4 regions of the Absicoccus sp. genome follow, and region 4 is predicted to be linked to each of the others. Evidence: predicted binding sites of a transcription regulator. Region 4 holds the regulator's gene; each other region holds the start of a gene.
The links. Region 4 encodes HrcA, which represses chaperone genes, less so after heat shock. Its sites were predicted from a motif close to TTTTAGCACTNNNNNNNNNNNAGTGCTAAAA; they were not measured.

Region 1 (5,536 bases), on a different contig from region 4:
CTGGCGCTAAACGAGAGGCAATAAAATCATGAGCATGTTCATCAATCGTTTCCCATCCTTTTTGTTGGATATAAGTTCGATCTTTTGGTCGCAAATAGAAGGAAGATCGAAATTGTGAATGAGACAAACGACAAAATAAATCTTCATTGGGCGAATAGTCGATCTGTGCTTTTCTTGCTTGAGAAACCTGTTGATTTTTGGGAATAGAATAGATCTTTCCATCTTTGATCAAAGCAGGACCGGTGGAAAGAAAACGAAATAGAATTTTTTTCTTTATGCATTGATCACGAATATCTAAGATCCATGAAAAATCACAGTTTGGACTTGCTATACATCCTAAAACATCGGTATCAAAATCAATCGATTGAGGCTGATCAACCTGAAGTATTTTCATGGCTTTATCATAGAAAAAAAGACGTTGAATATCAACGTCTTAATGAGCGGAATTGGTTGGGATCTCAGCAGGCTTGTTTAAGATATACATAAATTGTTCACCTGTGATCGTTTCCTTTTCATATAAGTATTTTGCCAATTCATGTAGCTTAGGCATATTGTCTTTTAAGATTTGTAGCGCTTCTTGATGAGCCCTTCGAATCAAGGCAATGACTTCTTCATCTACTTTTGCAGCGGTTTCAGAAGAACAAGCTAGACTGGTATCGCCACCTAGATATTGATTCGATACAGTTTCTAGGGCGGTCATATCAAAGTTTTCACTCATACCAAATCGAGTGATCATCGCCCGTGCTAATTTGGTTGCTTGTTCAATATCATTGGAAGCACCCGAAGTATAATTATGGAAAATCAATTCTTCGGCAGCTCGACCAGCTGTATACGTAACAATACGACTGTATAATTCATCTTTCGATAATAAATTTTGTTCGTCTTCTTCCACTTGCATCGTATATCCCAAAGCCCCTTTGGTTCTTGGAATGATCGTGATCTTATGAACAGGAGCTGAATTCTTTGATTTTGCGGCAACCAGGGCATGACCAATTTCATGATACGATACGATCAATTTCTCTTTTGGCGAAATGACCGCACCTTTCTTTTGCTCACCGGCAATGACAATTTCAATGGCTTCTTCCAAATCACGTTGGATCACTTGATGACGACCATCACGAACCGCTAATAAAGCCCCTTCATTGATGATATTGGCAAGATCTGCACCACTTGAACCGGCAGCAGCACGCGCCACTACATTGAAATCAATATCTGGTGAATGTTTGATTTTTTGTGCATGCAGACGCAAGATGGCTTCACGACCTGCTAAGTCTGGTAATTCAACAGGAATACGACGATCAAAACGACCTGGACGTGTCAAAGCGGGATCTAAGATTTCTGGACGGTTGGTTGCAGCTAAAAGAACAACACCTTTGGATCCATCAAAACCATCCATTTCAGCGAGTAATTGGTTCAATGTTTGTTCCCGTTCATCATTACCGCCCATGGATGCAGCACCATCACGCCGCTTACCAATGGTATCGATCTCATCGATAAAAACGATACAAGGCGCTTTTTTACGTGCTTGCGTAAACAAATCCCGTACTTTGGCGGCACCACGACCTACGAACATTTCCACAAATTCGGAACCGGAAATCGAGAAAAATGGGACGCCTGCTTCACCAGCAACGGCTTTCGCTAATAGAGTTTTACCTGTTCCTGGCGGACCAACCAATAAAGCACCTTTTGGCATCGTGGCACCAATATCTGTATATTTCTTCGGATTATTTAAAAAATCCACGATTTCTTTTAAATTTTCTTTTGCTTCTTCTTGACCAGCCACATCCTTAAATGTGATACCGGTCTTTTTACCTTCATATACTTTGGCATTGGATTTTCCTAAATTGCCTAGACCACCAAAGCTGCCAAAGCCACCAAATCCATTATTGTCATCATCTTCGTTACCACCTGGTGTAAACGTAAATGTATTACCGCCACCCATTTTATCTTGGAATCGTTTCATGCTTCGTCGCAACAACCAAGTCATTAAAATGATTGGCAACAAGAAAAGAATCAAGAAATTGAGAAATGGATTATCCAACCAAGATTTTTGATGAATACGTTGTGAAAACTCTACACCATTATCTTCCAAACGATCCACCAACTTGGCATCGTTCATTTCACCTGTCTGATACGTGGTGGCATCATCTTTTTTCAATGTATAATAAATGATATTATCTTCAATTTGTACTTCCTTGACTTGACGATCTTCTACCTTATTCAAAAAGTTAGAATAGGATGTTTCTTTTGTATGTGCTCCGGAGATCATTGGGACAACGACCCAATCAAAGATCAATAACACAATTAATATGATTGTCCATATCCGAAAATACCTCTGTCTTTGATTCTGATTGTTCATATCGAATCCTCCTATTGAAAACATTATACACCGTTTTAGCACCATTGCAATAAGAGTGCTAAAATCACTTACTTTCACAAAATTGTATCTTATTTACAGACAAATGTATGTAAATTTTGAAAAAAACGTAGAAATAAAGTAAAATTAAATAGATAAGGAGAAAGGGATATGAAAGTCATTCGAAAGTATAATGAAACAAGTTTGATCATTCGCATCGTGATTGGCTTGATCATTGGTACCATTTTAGGCATTTTATTTAAAAATCTACCCATAGGGATCTTAGGTGATTTATTTAAAGGCGCCCTACGCTCGATTGCACCCGTCCTGGTTTTTGTGTTGATCACCAATTCATTGGCATCATCCAATACAGGAATGGACAAACGATTTGGACGCGTTATCTTTTTATATATGATCAGTACGTTTTTAGCAGCTGTGGTTGCGGTCACGGTTAGCTTTGCGTTCCCACAAACATTGGTGTTAACCGAAAAAGCGGCACAAGAAGCCACGGCTCCAGGTGGTATTGGTGAGGTCATGACCAATTTATTGAATACCATTGTCATGAATCCCATCGAAGCCTTGGCCAAAGGACAATATTTAAGTATTTTATTCTGGTCCGTTTTGTTGGGATTGGCATTGAAATCCATCGCAGCCGAAACCTCCAAGACCTTCTTAAATGACATCAGTGAAGGCATTAGTACCTTGGTTCGTTGGATCATTAATCTAGCCCCTTTTGGTATCATGGGATTGACCTATCAAATGGTCAGTGCCAATGGTTTAGGTGTTTTTGAAACCTATGGTTCGCTATTGCTTGTATTAGTGGGATCGATGTTGATGGTTGCCCTGGTCGTCGATCCATTGATTGCCTTTCTTTTCTTACATCGAAATCCATATCCATTGGTATTCCGTTGCTTAAAAGAAAGTGGCATCATGGCCTTCTTCACCCGAAGTTCGGCAGCAAATATTCCCGTGAATATGGAACTTTGTGAAAAATTATTATTGGATGAAGAAATGTATTCGGTTGCCATCCCATTGGGATCCACGATCAACATGGATGGGGCCGCCATTACCATTACGATTTTTACGCTCGCAACTTGTAACACGGTTGGAGTTCGGGTTGATTTTGCTACCGCTCTGATCTTAAGCGTCTTAGCAACCTTTGCGGCTTGCGGAGCCAGTGGTGTGGCAGGAGGAAGCCTATTGTTGATTCCTATGGCCTGTTCTTTATTTGGCATTAGTGCCGATGTAGCGATGCAAGCCGTTGGTATTGGCTTCATTATTGGTGTTGTTCAAGACAGTGTGGAAACGGCCTTGAACTCTTCAGGTGATGTCATGTTTGCGGCAACTGCCGAATATACACAATGGATCAAAGATGGCCATCCCGAAAAACTCCCCAAGTTTTTAGGGGGTCAAAGAGATACAAACGTATAATAAAAAAACGTTGTCGCGACAACGTTTTTTATTTGTTGAAGAGTTGACGACGCTCGGTGGATTGAATAAATAAGCGTTTCATCTCTTCTATATCTTCGGTTTTTAAGGCATCTCGAAAATGCGTAATGGCTGTAATAAATTGATTGGTTTCATCCAATAAAATATCTTTATTTAAGATAAATAATTCAGACCATAGATCTTCATTGATCGAAGCAATACGGGTCAAATCGCGGAAACTATCACCGGTATATTCGACCAAATGGCTATTATCATGCGTATTCATCAAAGAAACCGCGATGACATGGGTCAATTGAGATAGGAAACCAATCATTCGATCATGCTCTTGTGGAGTCAGGGTTGCCACACGACTGCACCCTAAATACGATCCCAATTGTTCCGCCAATAAAATACTGGAATGGGTATTTTTTTCGGTGGGTACGACAATAAAGTTCGCATCATCAAAGATGGTTGGATCCGCTTGTTCGATACCACGACTTTCTCGTCCACACATAGGATGGATACTGATCAATTCCAGGCCATCTTTTAGGATCTTTTGACAAGGCGTCACAATATTTGATTTTACACCACTAATATCCATTAAGATGGATCCAGTTTTGATCGAAGATTGATATTTTTCGATCCAAGGTTGGATCTGCGTCGGATATAAAGCTAAAATGATAATTTGGCAACGATCCAATAATTCTTCGGGATTGGTTGAACCTTCAGTAATATAATTGCGATCTTTGGCAATCTGAATGGTCAACGGATTGATGTCAAATCCATAGACGGCATTATGACCCAATTCCATTAATCGACTGGCTAAACTGGCTCCCATAAGACCTAAACCAACGATTCCATAATTCATAGTATTTCCACCTTTCCACCAATATCTTGTATATCCTGAAAAAAGTTTGGATATGATTTTGTGATGGCTTGCGCATCATCAATGATACAAGAAGAGCGTGCACATAAACCAAAAACGGTCATGGCCATCACAATGCGATGATCATTATGACCATGAATGACCACATTATCTTTGGCGTATGTATCTTTACCTACAATGGTAATCGTATCATAGGTACTGGATATCTCCACGCCCCATTTTCTTAATTCGGTTTCCATCGCCTCGATTCGATCACTTTCTTTCATGCGTAAACGTTGTGCATGGATCAAATGCGTGGTTCCTTGACTATAGGCAGCCAAAACACATAAGATCGGCCCTAGATCTGGACAATCCGCTAGATCGATGGTTTGTCCCGTCAACGGTGCTGGATCAATGATCAGATCTTCTTGTTGCCACGTTTTATTCTTTATCGCCTCGATCACCACTTTATCCCCTTGTAAAGAATCCGCATTCATATTTTTTAAGGTCAGAGGACCTTGAATCGCACCCAATACCGTATAGAAAGCCGCTTGTGACCAATCTCCTTCTACGCGTACATCGCCAGCAAGATACGATTGATGAGTCGGAATTTGGTAATGGGTGTCATCGATTGGATGAATCGTGATTCCAAAGGATCTCAACATTTGTAACGTCAGATCTACATAAGATTTAGATTCAAACGGAGGAATGATCGCAATTTGACTTTCTTGATCTAATAATGGTAAAACGAAAAGTAAACCAGTGATAAATTGACTGGAAATATCACCACGAATGGTATAGGTGCCGGATCGTAACGGTCCACACACCTCGATATGATCCGTTTGTTGAAAGGTGAGTTGTTGTTCATCAAAAATCTGGGTGTATAC
Region 2 (5,536 bases), on a different contig from region 4:
CAGCACATAACGCTACAGCAAGTAGTTTGTTATGTTTTTCGATAAATTTCATCTAAATCACCTCTTAAACATCTCCAAGGTTATCATAAGTTTCCGGTTGTCGCAAATTTCACCGAATCATTCTGGAAAGGTTTCACACAATTTTGGGAATCATTTTTTAAAAAATCCCCTTTATTTAAAGGGGTTTTCAAAAAATTATGTAAAAATGTGTGATTTTAATCCAAATTTAAAGTAAAATCTCAAAATAGACAAACGTTCACAAATGAAGTACATTTAGGCATTTCTTTTCTTTTGTCTACCAATTATTCCGGTATTGTGTCCAAAAAATCCTCTCCTTTAAGAACCTCCGTTGTCGATAATCCCGGATAATTTAATTGTCGCAACACTTCATAAACGATGATTGCCGCACAGTTGGATAAATTTAAAGAACGAGCTTGTGCAACCATCGGCAAACGCATACATGTATCTTGATGATGTTTTAAGATACGACGATCAATGCCCGTGCTCTCTTTCCCTAAGATCAAATAGATATCCCCTGTTTCTTTTGTAAAGTCAAATTGACTCGGTGCTTTTTTACCATAACGCGTCATATAATAATAATGTTTGGCTGGATTTGCTTGCACAAACGCATCCCAATTTTTATGAATACGAATATCACAATCTTTCGCATAATCCATCCCGGCACGACGAAGATGTTTTTCATCTAAAGAAAATCCCAAAGGTTCTATCAAATGTAGAACACTATTGGTTGCCATACAAGTACGAATGATATTTCCGGTATTGCCTGGTATTTCCGGCTCGTATAAAACGACATGAATCATAATCGATCCTTCCAATCTGCCATAAAGGCTTTTAAAGCATTGCCACGATGAGAAACACTATTCTTTAATTCCTCACTCACATTGGCCGTGGTTGTATGAAATGGTGGGTAATAAAAGATGGGATCATAACCAAATCCATTCTTACCAACGATTTCATCATTGATTTGGCCTTCGATCGTACCTCGATACGTATATTCTTTCCCTTGTTCATCAATAAAGGCAATCACACAGATAAATCGAGCAGAACGATCTTTTTTTCCCTTGAGCGCATCAATGATGGCCTGGTTTTTGATCGTATAAGACGTGTCTTTACCCATCCAACGGGCAGAATGTACACCCGGTTGTTTATTCAAGGCATCGACTTCTAAACCGGAATCATCACTAAGCACCGGTTGATGGATCACCTGATACAGAGCCCGTGCTTTGATCAAGGCATTTTCTTCAAATGTCTTTCCATTCTCAACAATGTGGACCTCTTGATCCAGATCTTTCATGCTTTTTACCTGAACTTGGGATCCCAACATCGTTTGAAATTCTTCCACTTTATGTGGATTGGAAGTTGCTATCCAAATTGTTTTCATATATATCACCAAAAATCATTATAAAAAAAAGAAGAACTCATTTCAATGAGTCCTTCTGGAATCGATTAATACATGGCTGGAGCAGCTGGTGCTGGTTGTTCTGGTTCTGGAATCTTAGCCACACCGGCTTCTGTAGTAATGAACAAAGCAGAAATACTTGTTGAATTGATCAAAGCATTACGAGTTACTTTGGCAGGATCAATGATACCTGCATCAAACATATTTACCCATTCACCGGCTTTGGCATCAAAACCAATACCCGTATCTTGTGTCTTTTGTTTTTCAACAATATCTTCACTATTAAATCCGGCATTATCAGCAATTTGTGCCAATGGCGATAACAAAGCGTCAAATACTAATTTAATACCTTTTTGTACATCCACTACATCGGAATGCACCTTATCTTTCAAGGCAACATAAGCATTGACAAGGCAAGCGCCACCACCAACAACAATACCTTCACTAACAGCTGCACGAGTAGAGTTCAATGCATCTTCAATACGTAATTTCTTTTCTTTTAATTCCGTTTCAGTAGCCGCACCGACTTTGATGACTGCCACACCATTGGATAATTTACCTAAACGTTCAGACATACGTTTCTTATCATATTCGCTCTTGGTATTTTCAATTTGTGCTTCAATTTCTTTTACACGATCAGCTACTTTTGCTTTATCGCCAGCACCACCAATCATCGTTGTACTGTCTTTCTTAACAATCAAACGCTTTACGGTACCAAGATCAGATAATTGCATATCTTTTAGATCCATATCTAGATCTTTCGAATAGAATGTTGCACCTGTTAAGATGGCAATATCTTCCAATTGCGCTTTTTGGTTATCACCAAATCCAGGCGCCTTCGTTGCAACGACGTTAAATGTTCCACGTAATTTATTTAATGCCAATGTAGATACAACTTCATTTTCCAAATCATCCGCAATGATCAATAAACTACGATTGGATTGTACGATTTGCTCCAACAAAGGTAAGATTTCTTGGACATTGTTGATCTTTTGATCCGTAACCAAAACATATGGATTTTCCATAACACATTCCATTTTTTCACGATCAGAAACCATATATGGAGAAACATAGCCCTTGTCATATTCCATACCTTCACTGATTTCTAATGTTGTTTCAAAACTATTGGAATCATCCGTAGAGATAACACCATCACGACCTACCTTTTCCATGGCTTGGGCAATGATCTTACCAATTTCTTCATTACCACTCGAAATTGTAGCTACGCTCTCAATATCTTTAGAAGATTCTACCTTCTTTGAATGTTCCAAAATATATTCACTGATAGCTTTTGATGCTTTCTCAATACCTTCACGCATCAATACAGGGTTTGCACCACGTTCTACCGCACGTAAACCATTTTCAATCATGCTTTGCGCCAAAATGGTTGCTGTTGTTGTACCATCACCAGCCGTATCATTGGTTTTATTGGCTACTTCATAAACCAATTTCGCACCCATATTTTCAAATGGATCTTCCAATTCAATTTCTTTGGCAATACTTACACCATCATTCGTGATCAATGGGCTGCCATATTCTCTTTCCAAGACCACGTTACGTCCTTTAGGACCTAATGTAACACGTACTGCATTCGCTAAGGTATTCACTCCATTGAGCATTGCTTCACGAGCATCTTTTGAAAAACGTACTTCTTTTGCCATAACTATTCCTCCTATATATTATCGATTTACTGCAATGATATCTTCATCTTTGATCACTACATATTCTTCGTCATCAATTTTGATATTTGTTCCGGCATATTCTTTAAATAATACTTTATCGCCCTTGGCATAATCTGGCTTTTCGACTCCAGTTCCAATTTCTTCAACGATCGCAAATTTTGATTTTTCTTTGCCACTCGTCAAGATAATTCCACTTGCGGTCGTCTTTTCTTCTTTTTCTTTTTTCAATAAAACAAAATCATGTAAAGGTTTAATCATACTAGCATCCTCCTTTTTAGCACTTGTCTATTTCAATTGCTAACTGTAGTATATCACAACATTTAGCACTGTCAACATCAAAGTGCTTAAAAAATCAGATCCATATCTATGGATCTGATCTTACCTATTCAGCTTTAAATAATTCTTTAGTATCCACTTCGGAAACAAAACGTTGAATGGCATCTTCCAATGAAACTGTTTCTGATTTACGAGAACCACTCTTTCGAATCGTTACCGTATTGGCTTCCATTTCACCATCACCAACAACCAATTGATAATTGATATGTTTGATTTGTGCTTCACGGACACGATAACCTAATTTTTCATTACGATCATCTAAATCAACACGTAATCCTTTGGCTTTCAAAGCTTCTTGTACTTTCTTCGCATACGCTAAATGTTTTTCCTGATGAACAGGAATGACAACCAATTGATGAGGAGCCATCCACAATGGGAAATGACCAGCAAAATGTTCGGTCAAAATACCAATGAAACGTTCAAAAGAACCAAAGACAACACGATGCAACATGATAGGTGTCTTACGAGAACCATCTTTATCCACATACACAGCTCCAAAACGACCTGGTAAATTCATATCCAATTGAACCGTACCACATTGCCAAATACGTCCCAAACTATCCTTGATATGGAAATCTAATTTTGGACCATAGAAAGCACCATCGCCTGGATTTACAACAAAATCTTTTCCAGCTTTACGGCACGCCTCAGCCAAAGCTTTTTCACTCTTTTCCCAAACATCCAATTCACCAATATAGCTTTCTGGACGAGTAGACAATTCAATATTGTATGTCAATCCTAAAACACTATAAATACGATCAATCAGGGCAATGATACGTCCTACTTCATCTTCAATTTGATCGACAGTCACAAAAATATGTGAATCATCTTGGGTAAATTCACGAACGCGGAACAATCCGTTTAATGCACCAGAAGCTTCATTTCGATGCACAAGTCCTTCTTCAGCTAATCGAAGGGGTAAATCTTTGTAAGAATGCAAAGAATTGTTATAGACCAACACAGCGCCTGGGCAATTCATTGGTTTGATCGCAAATTCACGATTTTCTACTTTTGAAGTATACATATTTTGTTTATAGTGTCCCCAATGTCCAGAGGTTTCCCATAATTCTTTAGACATCATGATAGGTGTACGAACAAATTGATATCCTTCTTTGACATGTTCTTCATGCCAATATTCTTCCAATTGTCTTTGAAGGATCATTCCATCTGGAAGGAAGAATGGCATACCAGGTGCAAATTCAGACATCATAAATAAGCCCATTTCACGACCAATCTTCTTGTGATCACGTTTCTTTGCTTCCTCTAAAGCTTCCAGGTATTTGTCTAGATCTTCTTTTGTATCGAAACATACACCATAAATACGTTGTAACATTTTATTGTTGACATCACCTTTCCAGTAAGCACCAGAATGTTTCATCAACTTAAAATAACGACACTTCTTTGTACTCTCTACATGAGGACCTCGACATAAGTCGGTAAAGTCACCTTGCGTATACATCGAAATGTTTGTACCTTCCGGCATACGAGTAATCAAATCGACTTTATATGGATCATCTTTAAAACGCGCCAAAGCCTCTTCTCGGCTGATTTCCTGACGAACGATACGTTTATCCGATTTCGCACATTTCTTCATCTCTTTTGTGATCTTATCCAGATCTTCATCTGTGATCGTATGATCACCTAGATCCATATCATAATAGAATCCTTCTTCCACGACAGGTCCAACCCAAAATTTAGCATCTGGCCAAATATGACGAACGGCTTGGGCCATTAAATGCGCACATGAATGATTCAATGTTTTTAAATGTTCATCTTCAGTAAAGTTCACAAGTTCCATTTTGTTTCCTCCTAAATAAAAAAACGTCCTATATAAGGACGTTGTGAACGCGGTACCACCTTAATTTACAGAAAAATTCTGTACATCTCAAGTGTTGTTAACGCCAACTTACGGCACACTCTTTCGAGGGCAACTCCAAGGGAGTAAATAAAAATCTGCGCAAAGAATTTACACCAACCATTCTTCTCTCTAGATTGCATGATTCCTATTCATGTCCTTTTCAACATTGTTGTCCTCATTATAAACTATTCGATGTTAAAATGCACGATAGAATTTATTTTTTCATTCTATTTCAGTAAA
Region 3 (5,536 bases), on a different contig from region 4:
TACCATGACACGTTGGAAACGACGTTCCAAAGCCGCATCTTTTTCAATATATTTCCGATATTCATCAAATGTTGTCGCACCAATACAATGCAACTCACCACGTGCTAACATGGGTTTCAACAAATTGGCTGCATCCATAGAACCTTCTGTTTTACCAGCGCCTACTAAATTGTGAATCTCATCAATAAATAATAGGATCTGACCATTGCTCTTTTTCACTTCATCCAAAATGGATTTTAATCGTTCCTCAAATTCGCCACGATATTTAGCACCTGCAATCAATGATCCCATATCCAATTCGATCAATCGTTTATCTTTTAAAGATTCGGGTACGTCCCCTTTCATGATACGCCAAGCCAATCCTTCAACAACAGCGGTCTTACCTACGCCCGGCTCACCAATCAAAACTGGATTATTTTTTGTCTTACGCGACAAGATCTGCATCACTCGACGAATCTCATCATCACGACCAATAATAGGATCGATCTTTCCATCACGAACTTCTTGTACCAGATCACGGCCATATTTCTTTAAAGCTTCGACATTATCTTCGGCATTCGGTGAATCATATTTTTTACCATTTCGACGTTGCAGTTCTGCTTCTTGACAAGCCTTTTCATTCAAATGAAATTCACGCACTAATCGTTTTGAAATATACGATTCATTAAACATCAAAGCTAGCCAAACACTCGCCACCGACAAATAGGTCTCATCATGTGCGTTTGCCCATTTTTCAGCCTTGTCCAAAGATCTTTGAACCGTCGTTGAAAAATTAAGATTCTGTGTCGGACTTGACGCAATATGACCTTCTTCTTCACCGATGATTTCTAACGCTCTATTTTTATCGATACCGACACGCTCAAACAAGCCATCTAGAATATCATCTTTAAAAATAGCGGCTAATAAATCAATCGTATCCACGCTTGGATGTTGTTTGGATTGAGCATCATTCGCAGCATCCATCAATACTTTCTGTAATCTCTCTGACATATGTTCATAATCCATAGGGCACACCTCCTTTAGCACTCTACTTATCCAACTGCTAATTGTAGTATAGCACAATAGTTAGCACTGTCAATATAAAAGTGCTAATTTTTTATATTTTATTTCTATCCCCATTATGGACATTTTAAACAAAAAAGCCTACACTAAAAAAAGTAAAGAAATGAGGTTAAAAAATGAAAAAAGCAAAACAGCTCATGGATTCAGTATACTGGGTTGGCGCCCGTGATATCACCAATCGTTATTTTCACGGTGAACTCTATCCTATTGATGAAGGTTGTACGTATAATGCTTATTTGATCGTGGATGACCAAGTTACACTAATTGACACGGTCGAAGAAGAATTTAGTCAAGATTGTTTAGAACGCATTCAATCTGTATTAGGTGATCGACCTATTGATAATATCATCATGCAACATGCAGAACCCGATCATTCCGGTGGCTTATTGGAAATCAAAGCAATTTATCCAAATGCCAAAGTATATGCATCGGTTGGTGGTGTACGCAATATCAAAGCCCAATTTCCAATCGACTTTGAAATTGAAGCATTGAAAACAAACGACACCATGACAACGGGAAACTATCATTTCCAATTTGTTGAAATGCAAATGATCCACTGGCCAGATAATATGTTGACCTATTGTCCTGAACTAAAAACCGTCTTCTCTAATGATGCTTTCGGCCAACACATTGTCAATTATCAATTGACCGATGAAAACTTAGATCGATCCTTCTGTCTTGATAAAGCCAAGGAATACTTCGCAAATATCGTGCTTCCTTATACTGCGCAAGTCAATGCTAAGCTCAACTTTATCAACAATTTACATTTAGAAATTGAAACCATCATGCCAGCACATGGTATCATCTGGAAACAATATGTACCTGATATTCTAACCGCTTATGAAGACTTTGCACATTTAAAACCATCCAATAAAGTGGTCATTGTGTATCAATCGGTATGGAAGCATACCCAACAAATGGCAGAAGCATTAGCCGAAGGATTTGGCGATGCCGGCATGGATGTAAAAATCTATCCATTAGCGGATACGAAATCGACGATCATTTTTAAAGAAATCGTGGATGCCAAATTGATTTGTGTTGGTTCAGGCACATATAATAACGATATTTCTTATAGTGTTGGTGCATTCTTAACTCACCTTCGTGCGGCTAAATTAAAAGGTAAAAAAGGATTAGGCTTTGGTGCCTTTGGTTGGTTCCCAAAAGTACCTTCTCAAATTGATCAAGCCTTAACGGACGCTGGATTAGAAAGTGTACACGATGCGATATCCCATGTATTTAGTCCAGATACAACCGATCTAGAAAATTACTACAATATTGCACAAGAAATCGCAAAAGAATTATAGATCCAATCAAGTAGCATCTTTCAAAAGGAACATGCTACTTTTTTTCAGGACTGGATTCTGCCATAATAAACAAAAAAGGAGAACATGGATGAACGAAACCAAAACAAAGTGGCCAGGCCCACCTGGTTTAATTCCAGTGACAAGTGGCCGAGCCGATGATGCCAATCAAATCAATCGCCACTATTTGGATCGATTGATGGTTGAAATGCGCGTTATCGATGCCAGAATACCCGATTTACATACAGAAATATTCGGAAAGTTATACGACAGTCCGATAATGATGCCTGCTTTTTCTCACTTAAATAAAGCAGGCATACAAGATCGTCAACCCATGGAAGAATACGCCAAAGCAGCCACCATTCTAAACATCGTAAATTGGGTAGGCATGGAAAGTGATGAGGAATATGAAAACATCGCAAAATATGCACCCGGATCCATTCGTATCATCAAGCCCTTTGCCGATCATCATCGCATTCGGTCCGAAATACAATTTGCGAAATCGCAGGGGGCTATTGCTGTAGGCATAGATATCGATCATATTGCCGGCAAAGATGGAAACTTTGATATTGTGGATGGTATTCCCTTAGGCCCCATCTTTCAAGCAGATTTGAAGGCTTATGTCCAAGAAGCAGGCATCCCCTTCATCGCCAAAGGTGTATTAAGTGTGCAAGATGCCTGTATAGCTGCAAATGCTGGTTGCGCAGCCATTGTTGTCTCTCATCATCATGGACGCATTCCCTATGGCATGCCACCACTCGCGCTTTTACCAGGCATCAAAAAAGCCTTGCAGAAAACAAATGTAAAAATATTTGTAGATTGTGGTATGGATAGTGGCTATGATGCTTATAAAGCGCTAGCCCTAGGTGCTGATGCCCTTAGTGTGGGAAGAAGCATCCTAAAACCGTTATTAAAAGATGGTTCTAAAGGGGTCGTCTCCAAAATCCAACATATGAATGAGGAACTGAAACAACTCATGTTATATACAAGTATTGCAAACACCTCATCTTTTGATCCTAGCGTCATTCATTACATGAAGTAGTATCACAAACAACATCGATTAATATGTGAATTAGGGAGCAATCGCAAGCCTTTTGGAATCTTATTTTTTATATGTTTCCCATCACTTTTTCCAAAGCCAAATGGATATCCATCCACACAAACCGCAATATATCCTTTTTGGCTTGGATGCTCAATTTCTAGACCATGCATAAAAGCATCCACTTCATCCAAAGAAAGATTTGTTTTCTGCTTATAGACATGGATCCATTTCGCATTCATATAAAAAGCATGAGCGGGTTCAAATCGTTTTTTTATACGCTCTCCTGCAAAGATTCCTTGCCGTAAACAATGCAATCCCTTGGTTTGAATAAACGATTGATCCATAACATATATTTTATCGTCTTGCTGATCATGGTATTTTGGAATAAAGCCCAATTGATCCATGAAAAAAGTTTTTGTGATTGAATCAATCGCTATTGATTTTTGAACAGGTAACCTTTTGACGGGGCCCCCTTTTTTATGTAGTTTGGCAACAAAATGCCCTTCCCCTTTATCCATTGGAAAAATACGTATCGTATTCTTCATAAATCCAGGTCGTCCAAAAGAAACATTTGGATCGACCAATTCCATATCTGGATATGTATCGAGGAACCATTGCATCACATCTTCATTTTCTTCTTTGGCATAGGTACACGTCGAATACACCATGAATCCATTTCCCTTTAACAATTGATAGGCACTTTCGAGAATTTGTTTTTGTCGCTTTGCACAAAATTGGATATGCTCAACCGACCAATGATTCATCGCTGCATCATGTTTTTTCATCATACCTTCTCCACTACATGGAGCATCTACTAAGATTCGATCAAAACAATGCGCATATTTGGAAACAAGTTGCGATGGCTCATTATTCAAGACCATCATGGAATCCACTCCCATGCGTTCCATATTGGACAATAAAATTTGTGCTCGTTTTTTATCAAATTCATTGGCCACTAAAAAACCTGTATCTAATTTTGCAGCTATTTGCGTACTTTTACCCCCGGGTGCTGCACATAGATCTAAAACCACATCATCGGGTTGAACATCTAAAATTTCCACAGCACTCGATGCACTTGGTTCCTGCAAATAAAACAATCCCGCCAAATGATAGGGATGATTTCCTAAAGCCTCATTCACATAATATTCATCATTCGAAAAGGGGGTCTTTGGGAAAGAAATTTGTGCATCTTGCCATTTTTTTGGATTGATTCGTAATCCACGATACATGGGGCGTTCTAAAGAAGATAGAAAGGCTTCCATTTCGTTGGGTATATAAGATTGAATACGATTTAAAAAGTCAGGATTCATAATAATCTCCTCAAAATACAGTTTCTGGGCGAATTCGACAGGCAATATCGGAACAAGTCGCTGGTTGATCCCATCCACAGCCCCACGCAAAATCAGCTCCTTGGCGAAATCGTTGAACCGCTTCTTGCACGGAAATATTTAATTGAAAAAGCTCAATATGTGTGTGCGGTCCCGTCGAATTTCCACTGTTTCCTGATTTCGCGATGATATCGCCTTGATGGACTTGTTGCCCAGCCACCACATATATTTGATTGGACAAATGATTCAAGCTGACTGCATAGAGTTGATCATTTACCGCCATCAACATACATATGGTGTTGCCTCCTCCATAAGGCCAACCACAATAATTACCTAAATAGCCACAATTGGTTGGTACACAAGCATCGGCATAGAGCACAAGTCCATTGGCACCAGCCTGAATAGGACTATATAAAGGAGCGGCAACATCCAACCCCAAATGAAGTCCACCATGGGGATAGGACCACGTACCTGCGCTTATTGTACCATTTTGAATAAATGGAATCCAACCTTGGCTGTAGCCATCAACATACAGTGTTTCATCCAATGGACAAGCATAATTGGTAGTCTGTTTTTCACTCGTTACAAAGCCATAAGCGGGAAGATCATGATCACCCGGAATCGTTTGTTCCCAATGAGGTGTTCCTTCTTCCTTCATGTCTTGAAATTCATTTTGAAAACGCCTAGCCAATTGAGCCTGACATCGGTTTAAACGCGATATCCAAGAATCATACTTCTCTCTCTGTTTCTTGATCTTGCGGATGCGCAATCGGTTTCTTTTCATCTGCAACATGATTTTTTGG
Region 4 (5,536 bases):
CAGACCGGTTCGTATCTGAGTTGGATCTTGATCGTTGCCGTGGGTGTCTTATCCGTGGTAATGGCGATCTTATTTGGCGTGGTGATGCCAAAATTTAAGATCCTACAAAAATTAATTGACCGCGTGAACTTAATTTCCCGCGAAATTCTTACGGGAATTCCAGTGATTCGTGCTTTTTCAGCGGAAAAGTTTGAAGAAAAACGGTTTGATCAAGCCAATCAGGATCTAACGAAAACCAATTTATTTGTCAACCGAGCCATGTCTTGTATGATGCCTTTGATGATGTTGATCATGAACGGCATCAGTGTTTTGATCGTATATTCAGGTGCACATGGCGTGGATGCTGGAAAACTGCAAGTCGGAGATATGATGGCCTTCATTCAATATGCGATGCAAATTATCATTGCGTTTTTGATGATCAGTGCCATTGCGATCTTTTTACCAAGAGCGAATGTGTCGGCCAATCGAATCAATGAAATTTTAGATACGAAATCGTCCATCATTGAACCGGAACATCCACAAACACCAGAAAAAAAGGGCAAACTTGTCTTTGATCATGTTTCCTTTAGCTATGGTCGTGCCAAAGAAAAAGTCTTGGATGATATTAACTTTACGGCACATCAAGGGGATACTATTGCCCTGATTGGTAGTACCGGATCCGGAAAATCAACCTTGGTCAACTTGATTCCCCGTTTCTATGATGTAACGGAAGGGTCGATACAAATGGATGATGTAGATATTCGCCATATGCAACTAAAAACCTTACGGGATCGCATTGGTTTTGTCCCACAAAAATCGGTGTTATTTTCCGGCACGATCGCATCGAATTTGCGGTTTGGTAAAAAAGATGCATCCGAATCGGAATTGTGGGACGCCATCGATATGGCACAAGCGGAAGATTTTGTGCGTGAAAAAGAGCAAGGCATTTCTTCTCATATTTCACAAGGAGGTTCCAATGTTTCAGGTGGACAAAAACAACGATTGGCTATTGCTCGTGCCATCGTCAAGCATCCTGAATTTTTAGTGTTTGATGATAGTTTCAGTGCACTGGATTTTGCGACGGATGCCCGTTTACGAAAAACATTGAAAGAAAAAGCAGCCGATGTCACAACGATTATCGTGGCCCAACGAATCAGTACGATCATGCATGCCGATCAGATTTTAGTTTTGGATCATGGCAAAGTGGTCGGACAAGGTAGTCATGAAGAATTGATGGCAACATGTGATGTGTATCAACAAATCGCACAATCGCAATTATCACAGGAGGAATTGGCATATGAGTGATCGTCAACCAAGACAGAACCATGGTCCAGGTCGTGGCCGTGTCGTTGAAAAACCAAAAGATTTTCGAAAATCATTCGCGGCATTGGCTCACTATATGATGCGTTATAAATTTCGCTTGTTGGTGATGGTGATCTGTGCCATATTAGGAACGATTTTTACCATTGTAGGACCCAAGATATTGGGACAAGCCACGACGGAATTATTCAATGGCTTGGTTCGCAAAGTACAAGGAAAAGGGGGTATCCACTTTGATACGATCGCGGCTATTTTGATTCGTGTCATGATCCTATATGCGGTGAGTGCCTTATTCTCTTTTATTCAAGGCATTGTGATGGCGGGCATTGCGAATGATGTCGGTTATAATTTACGAAAAGATATTTCAACCAAGATTAATCGGATGCCATTGAAATATTTTGAAAGCCGTCCTTATGGTGAAGTACTATCTCGCATCACCAATGATGTGGATACGCTTCAACAAGGCATCAACCAAAGTATCACCCAATTGATCACAAGTGTCACGACCATTATCGGCGTTGTCATCATGATGTTGTCAATCAATGGATGGATGACCTTGGCAGCACTTTGTATCTTACCGGTATCCATCGTGATCGTTGCTTTTGTGATGCATTATTCCCAACGGTATTTCCGTGACCAACAAAATTATTTGGGTGATGTCAATGGCCAAGTGGAAGAAGTGTTTGCTGGACAAAATGTGATCAAAGCATACAATCAAGAAGAAGAAGTCTTACAGACGTTTAAACAGGCCAATGATTCTTTGTATGAAAGTGCTTGGAAAAGTCAGTTTTTCTCAGGCATGATGATGCCAATGATGCAATTTATCGGTAATGTAGGCTATGTCATCATTGCGATATTGGGTGGTTTTTTAGTCATTCAAAAAGCCATTGAAGTAGGGGATATCCAATCGTTCTTCCAATATATCCGTAACTTTACGCAGCCGATCCAACAAATTGCGCAAATCATGAATATGTTACAATCCAGTACCGCAGCCAGTGAGCGGGTCTTTGAATTCTTACAGGAAGAAGAAGAACCACAAACCGTAGAAGATCCAACCGATCCAACCCATTTAGATGGGCAAGTGACATTTGATCATGTACGATTTGGGTATGATCCGGATCAAGTCATCATTCATGATTTTTCCGCAAAAGTTATGAATGGCCAAAAAATTGCGATTGTTGGGCCAACCGGAGCCGGAAAGACAACCCTGGTCAAGTTGTTGATGCGATTCTATGATGTCAATAGTGGAAGCATTTCCATTGATGGACATGATATTCGTACATTTGATCGCAATGGCTTGCGTTCCTTGTTGGGCATGGTCCTTCAAGATACATGGTTATTCCATGGCACGATCATGGAAAATATTCGTTATGGTCGTTTGGATGCCACGGATGAAGAAGTCATGGCCGCGGCCAAAGCCGCTCATGCCGATGAATTCATCATGCAACAGCCGGATGGCTATCAAACCGTATTGGATGAAGAGTCCAGCAATATCTCACAAGGACAGAAACAATTGTTGACCATTGCGCGGGCAATATTGGCTGATCATAAGATCTTGATCTTGGATGAAGCCACTTCCAGTGTGGATACACGAACGGAGGGATTGATCCAAAAAGCGATGGACCATTTGATGGAAGGTCGAACGAGTTTTGTGATTGCACATCGTCTATCTACGATCAAAGATGCCGATACGATCTTGGTCATCAATAATGGAGATATCGTTGAACAAGGAAATCATGAAGAGTTGTTGAAAAAGAATGGTTTCTATGCGAAATTGTACAATAGTCAATTTGAACAAGTGACATAAAGAGGGAAAATCATTCTCTCTTTTTTTTATCAACTTTTTAGCACTTTTTAGTTGACGGTGCTAATTATTGTGATATACTGTTAGCAGACGTGGAATAAGAGTGCTAGAAAGGAGTCCCTTCATGGAGTTGACACAACGACAAAAAGTTATATTTAAAACCATTGTTGAAGAGTTTACTCGATGTGCAGAACCCATTGGTTCGAAGACGTTGATGGAGCTACTGGATTTTCCTGTTTCTTCAGCCACCATTCGAAATGAAATGGCTAAATTGGAGAAATATGGATTATTGGAAAAGACCCATACTTCAAGTGGTCGAGTTCCTTCACAATTGGGATATCGATATTATGTCGAGCATTTGATGGTCACGGATCTGGATATGCCAACGAAAGTGTCCCTCCAACAAGTATTTTCGGAAAGACAATTTTCATTGGATGAAATGGTTCAGAAAAGTTGTGATGTCCTTAGCGACATGACCAATCTTACGAGTATCGTATTGGGACCGGATAGTTCGCAACAAACCTTACAAAATGTGCAATTGATTCCCATCAATGCACGAAGTGCAGTGGCGATCATCGTGACGGATACGGGTCATATTGAAAATAAGATGTTTCAATTTGATGAAGATGTTTCCGTTAATGATATGAAAACCTGTTGCGATATCTTCAATGACCAATTAAAAGATACGCCCATCAATCAAGTGATATCGAAAATGGAAGAAATCAAGCCATTGATGAGTGCTAAAATTGTTCGAAGTGAAGTTTTATTTGAAGCTTTTGTGACTGCGTTTATGAAATTTGCGACGGAGAAAGTTGCGGTATCTGGTCGAAGCAACATGTTGTATCAACCAGAATTTAGTGATATTTCAAAATTGAAGCAATTGATGAAAATTTTGGAAAATAGTGATCTGTTTCAGAAATGGACGGATCAAGAAGGAAATATTGCCATTCATGTAGGTGAGCGAAATGAAGTCTTACAGATTGGCGATGTCTCGGTGGTATCCACCAAATTTCATGTGAAGAATGACGAAGAGGGGCAACTGATGGTCGTGGGACCCAATCGAATGCAATATTCGAAAGTGGTTGCGCTAATGGATTATATGAGCGATGTAATTGAAGATGTGTTTACGGAAGGAGGCTTTTCCGATGGATCAGGAAACGAAAAAGACAAATGACGAAGAGGTCAAAGCGGAAGATGTCAAATCACCGAAAGATACGAAAGAGCAAGTAGAAAAGAAATCGGTCAAAGACAAAGTAAAAGAAAAGATCAACAAGGTGGATCCAAGAGATGAAAAGATCAAAGAATTGGAAGCTGCGTTGAAACAAGCAAAAAATGATCGTGCTCGTGCGTATGCGGATGCGGAAAATATGAAAAAGCGTCTACAAAAAGAAGCGGATAATGCGAAGAAATATCGTTTTCAACAAGCTGGTTTAGAGCTATTACCAATTGTGGACAATATGGGAATGGCCATCAAGGTGGATTCAGAAAATGAAGAACTTACAAACTATGTAAAGGGATTCGAAATGATCTACCAGCAGTTGCAGCGTGTGTTGGAAAACGAAGGCGTGAAAGAAATTGATGCCGAAGGAAAACCATTTGATCACAATACCATGCAGGCTTTGATGCAAGAAAAGAAAGAAGATACCGAGCCAGGTATGGTCATTGAAGTGATGCAAAAGGGTTATATGTTAAAAGATCGCATTTTGCGACCTGCACTTGTGAAAGTAAGCGAATAAAGGAGGAATTGATTATGTCGAAAATTATTGGTATTGACTTAGGTACAACAAATAGTTGTGTTGCAGTAATGGAAGGTAAAGAGCCAAAAGTAATTCCAAACCCTGAAGGTAATCGGACAACGCCAAGTGTTGTTGCTTTTAAGGATGGCGAAAAGATCATTGGTGATGCGGCTAAGCGTCAAGCTGTCACAAATAAAAATACGATTTCTTCCATCAAACGTTTGATGGGTACAAGCCAGAAAGTCGAAGCGGAAGGAAAGAAATATACACCAGAAGAAATTTCTGCAATGATCCTGCAATATTTGAAAGGATATGCCGAAGATTATTTAGGTGAAAAAGTAACAGAAGCTGTTATTACCGTTCCTGCTTACTTTAATGATGCGCAACGTCAAGCAACAAAAGATGCTGGTAAAATTGCTGGTTTGGATGTAAAACGTATCATCAACGAACCAACAGCTGCTGCATTGGCTTATGGTATTGATAAAACAGATAAAGAACAAAAAGTATTGATCTATGACTTAGGTGGAGGTACATTTGATGTTTCCATCTTGGATTTAGCCGATGGTACATTTGAAGTATTGTCTACCAATGGGGATACCCATCTGGGTGGAGATGATTTTGATAACGTTTTGGTAGATTGGATGGCTGAAGATTTCAAGAAACAAAATGGTATTGATTTGAAGAACGATCCAATGGC

Region 1: a site for HrcA is predicted at 2,393-2,423, ahead of ftsH (ATP-dependent zinc metalloprotease FtsH). Genes of this name have one in related genera too.
Region 2: a site for HrcA is predicted at 3,421-3,451, ahead of SOS22_RS03900 (co-chaperone GroES). Genes of this name have one in related genera too.
Region 3: a site for HrcA is predicted at 1,064-1,094, ahead of SOS22_RS06715 (ATP-dependent Clp protease ATP-binding subunit). Genes of this name have one in related genera too.

Annotation. Positions count from the first base shown of each region.
Region 1 is NZ_JAXDRQ010000009.1:22,957-28,492, reverse strand. It holds gene SOS22_RS01240 (DUF4186 domain-containing protein) at 1-394, opposite strand, end outside; gene ftsH (ATP-dependent zinc metalloprotease FtsH) at 434-2,359, opposite strand; gene sstT (serine/threonine transporter SstT) at 2,528-3,787, shown strand; gene SOS22_RS01225 (prephenate dehydrogenase) at 3,816-4,652, opposite strand; gene aroA (3-phosphoshikimate 1-carboxyvinyltransferase) at 4,649-5,536, opposite strand, start outside.
Region 2 is NZ_JAXDRQ010000026.1:6,190-11,725, reverse strand. It holds gene SOS22_RS03915 (tRNA (cytidine(34)-2'-O)-methyltransferase) at 303-821, opposite strand; gene rdgB (RdgB/HAM1 family non-canonical purine NTP pyrophosphatase) at 818-1,402, opposite strand; gene groL (chaperonin GroEL) at 1,468-3,081, opposite strand; gene SOS22_RS03900 (co-chaperone GroES) at 3,100-3,360, opposite strand; gene thrS (threonine--tRNA ligase) at 3,485-5,236, opposite strand.
Region 3 is NZ_JAXDRQ010000047.1:2,744-8,279, reverse strand. It holds gene SOS22_RS06715 (ATP-dependent Clp protease ATP-binding subunit) at 1-1,005, opposite strand, end outside; gene SOS22_RS06710 (FprA family A-type flavoprotein) at 1,179-2,366, shown strand; gene SOS22_RS06705 (alpha-hydroxy-acid oxidizing protein) at 2,455-3,405, shown strand; gene SOS22_RS06700 (RsmB/NOP family class I SAM-dependent RNA methyltransferase) at 3,408-4,715, opposite strand; gene SOS22_RS06695 (M23 family metallopeptidase) at 4,726-5,536, opposite strand, start outside.
Region 4 is NZ_JAXDRQ010000052.1:39,458-44,993, reverse strand. It holds gene SOS22_RS07445 (ABC transporter ATP-binding protein) at 1-1,284, shown strand, start outside; gene SOS22_RS07440 (ABC transporter ATP-binding protein) at 1,277-3,106, shown strand; gene hrcA (heat-inducible transcriptional repressor HrcA) at 3,228-4,277, shown strand; gene grpE (nucleotide exchange factor GrpE) at 4,249-4,839, shown strand; gene dnaK (molecular chaperone DnaK) at 4,854-5,536, shown strand, end outside.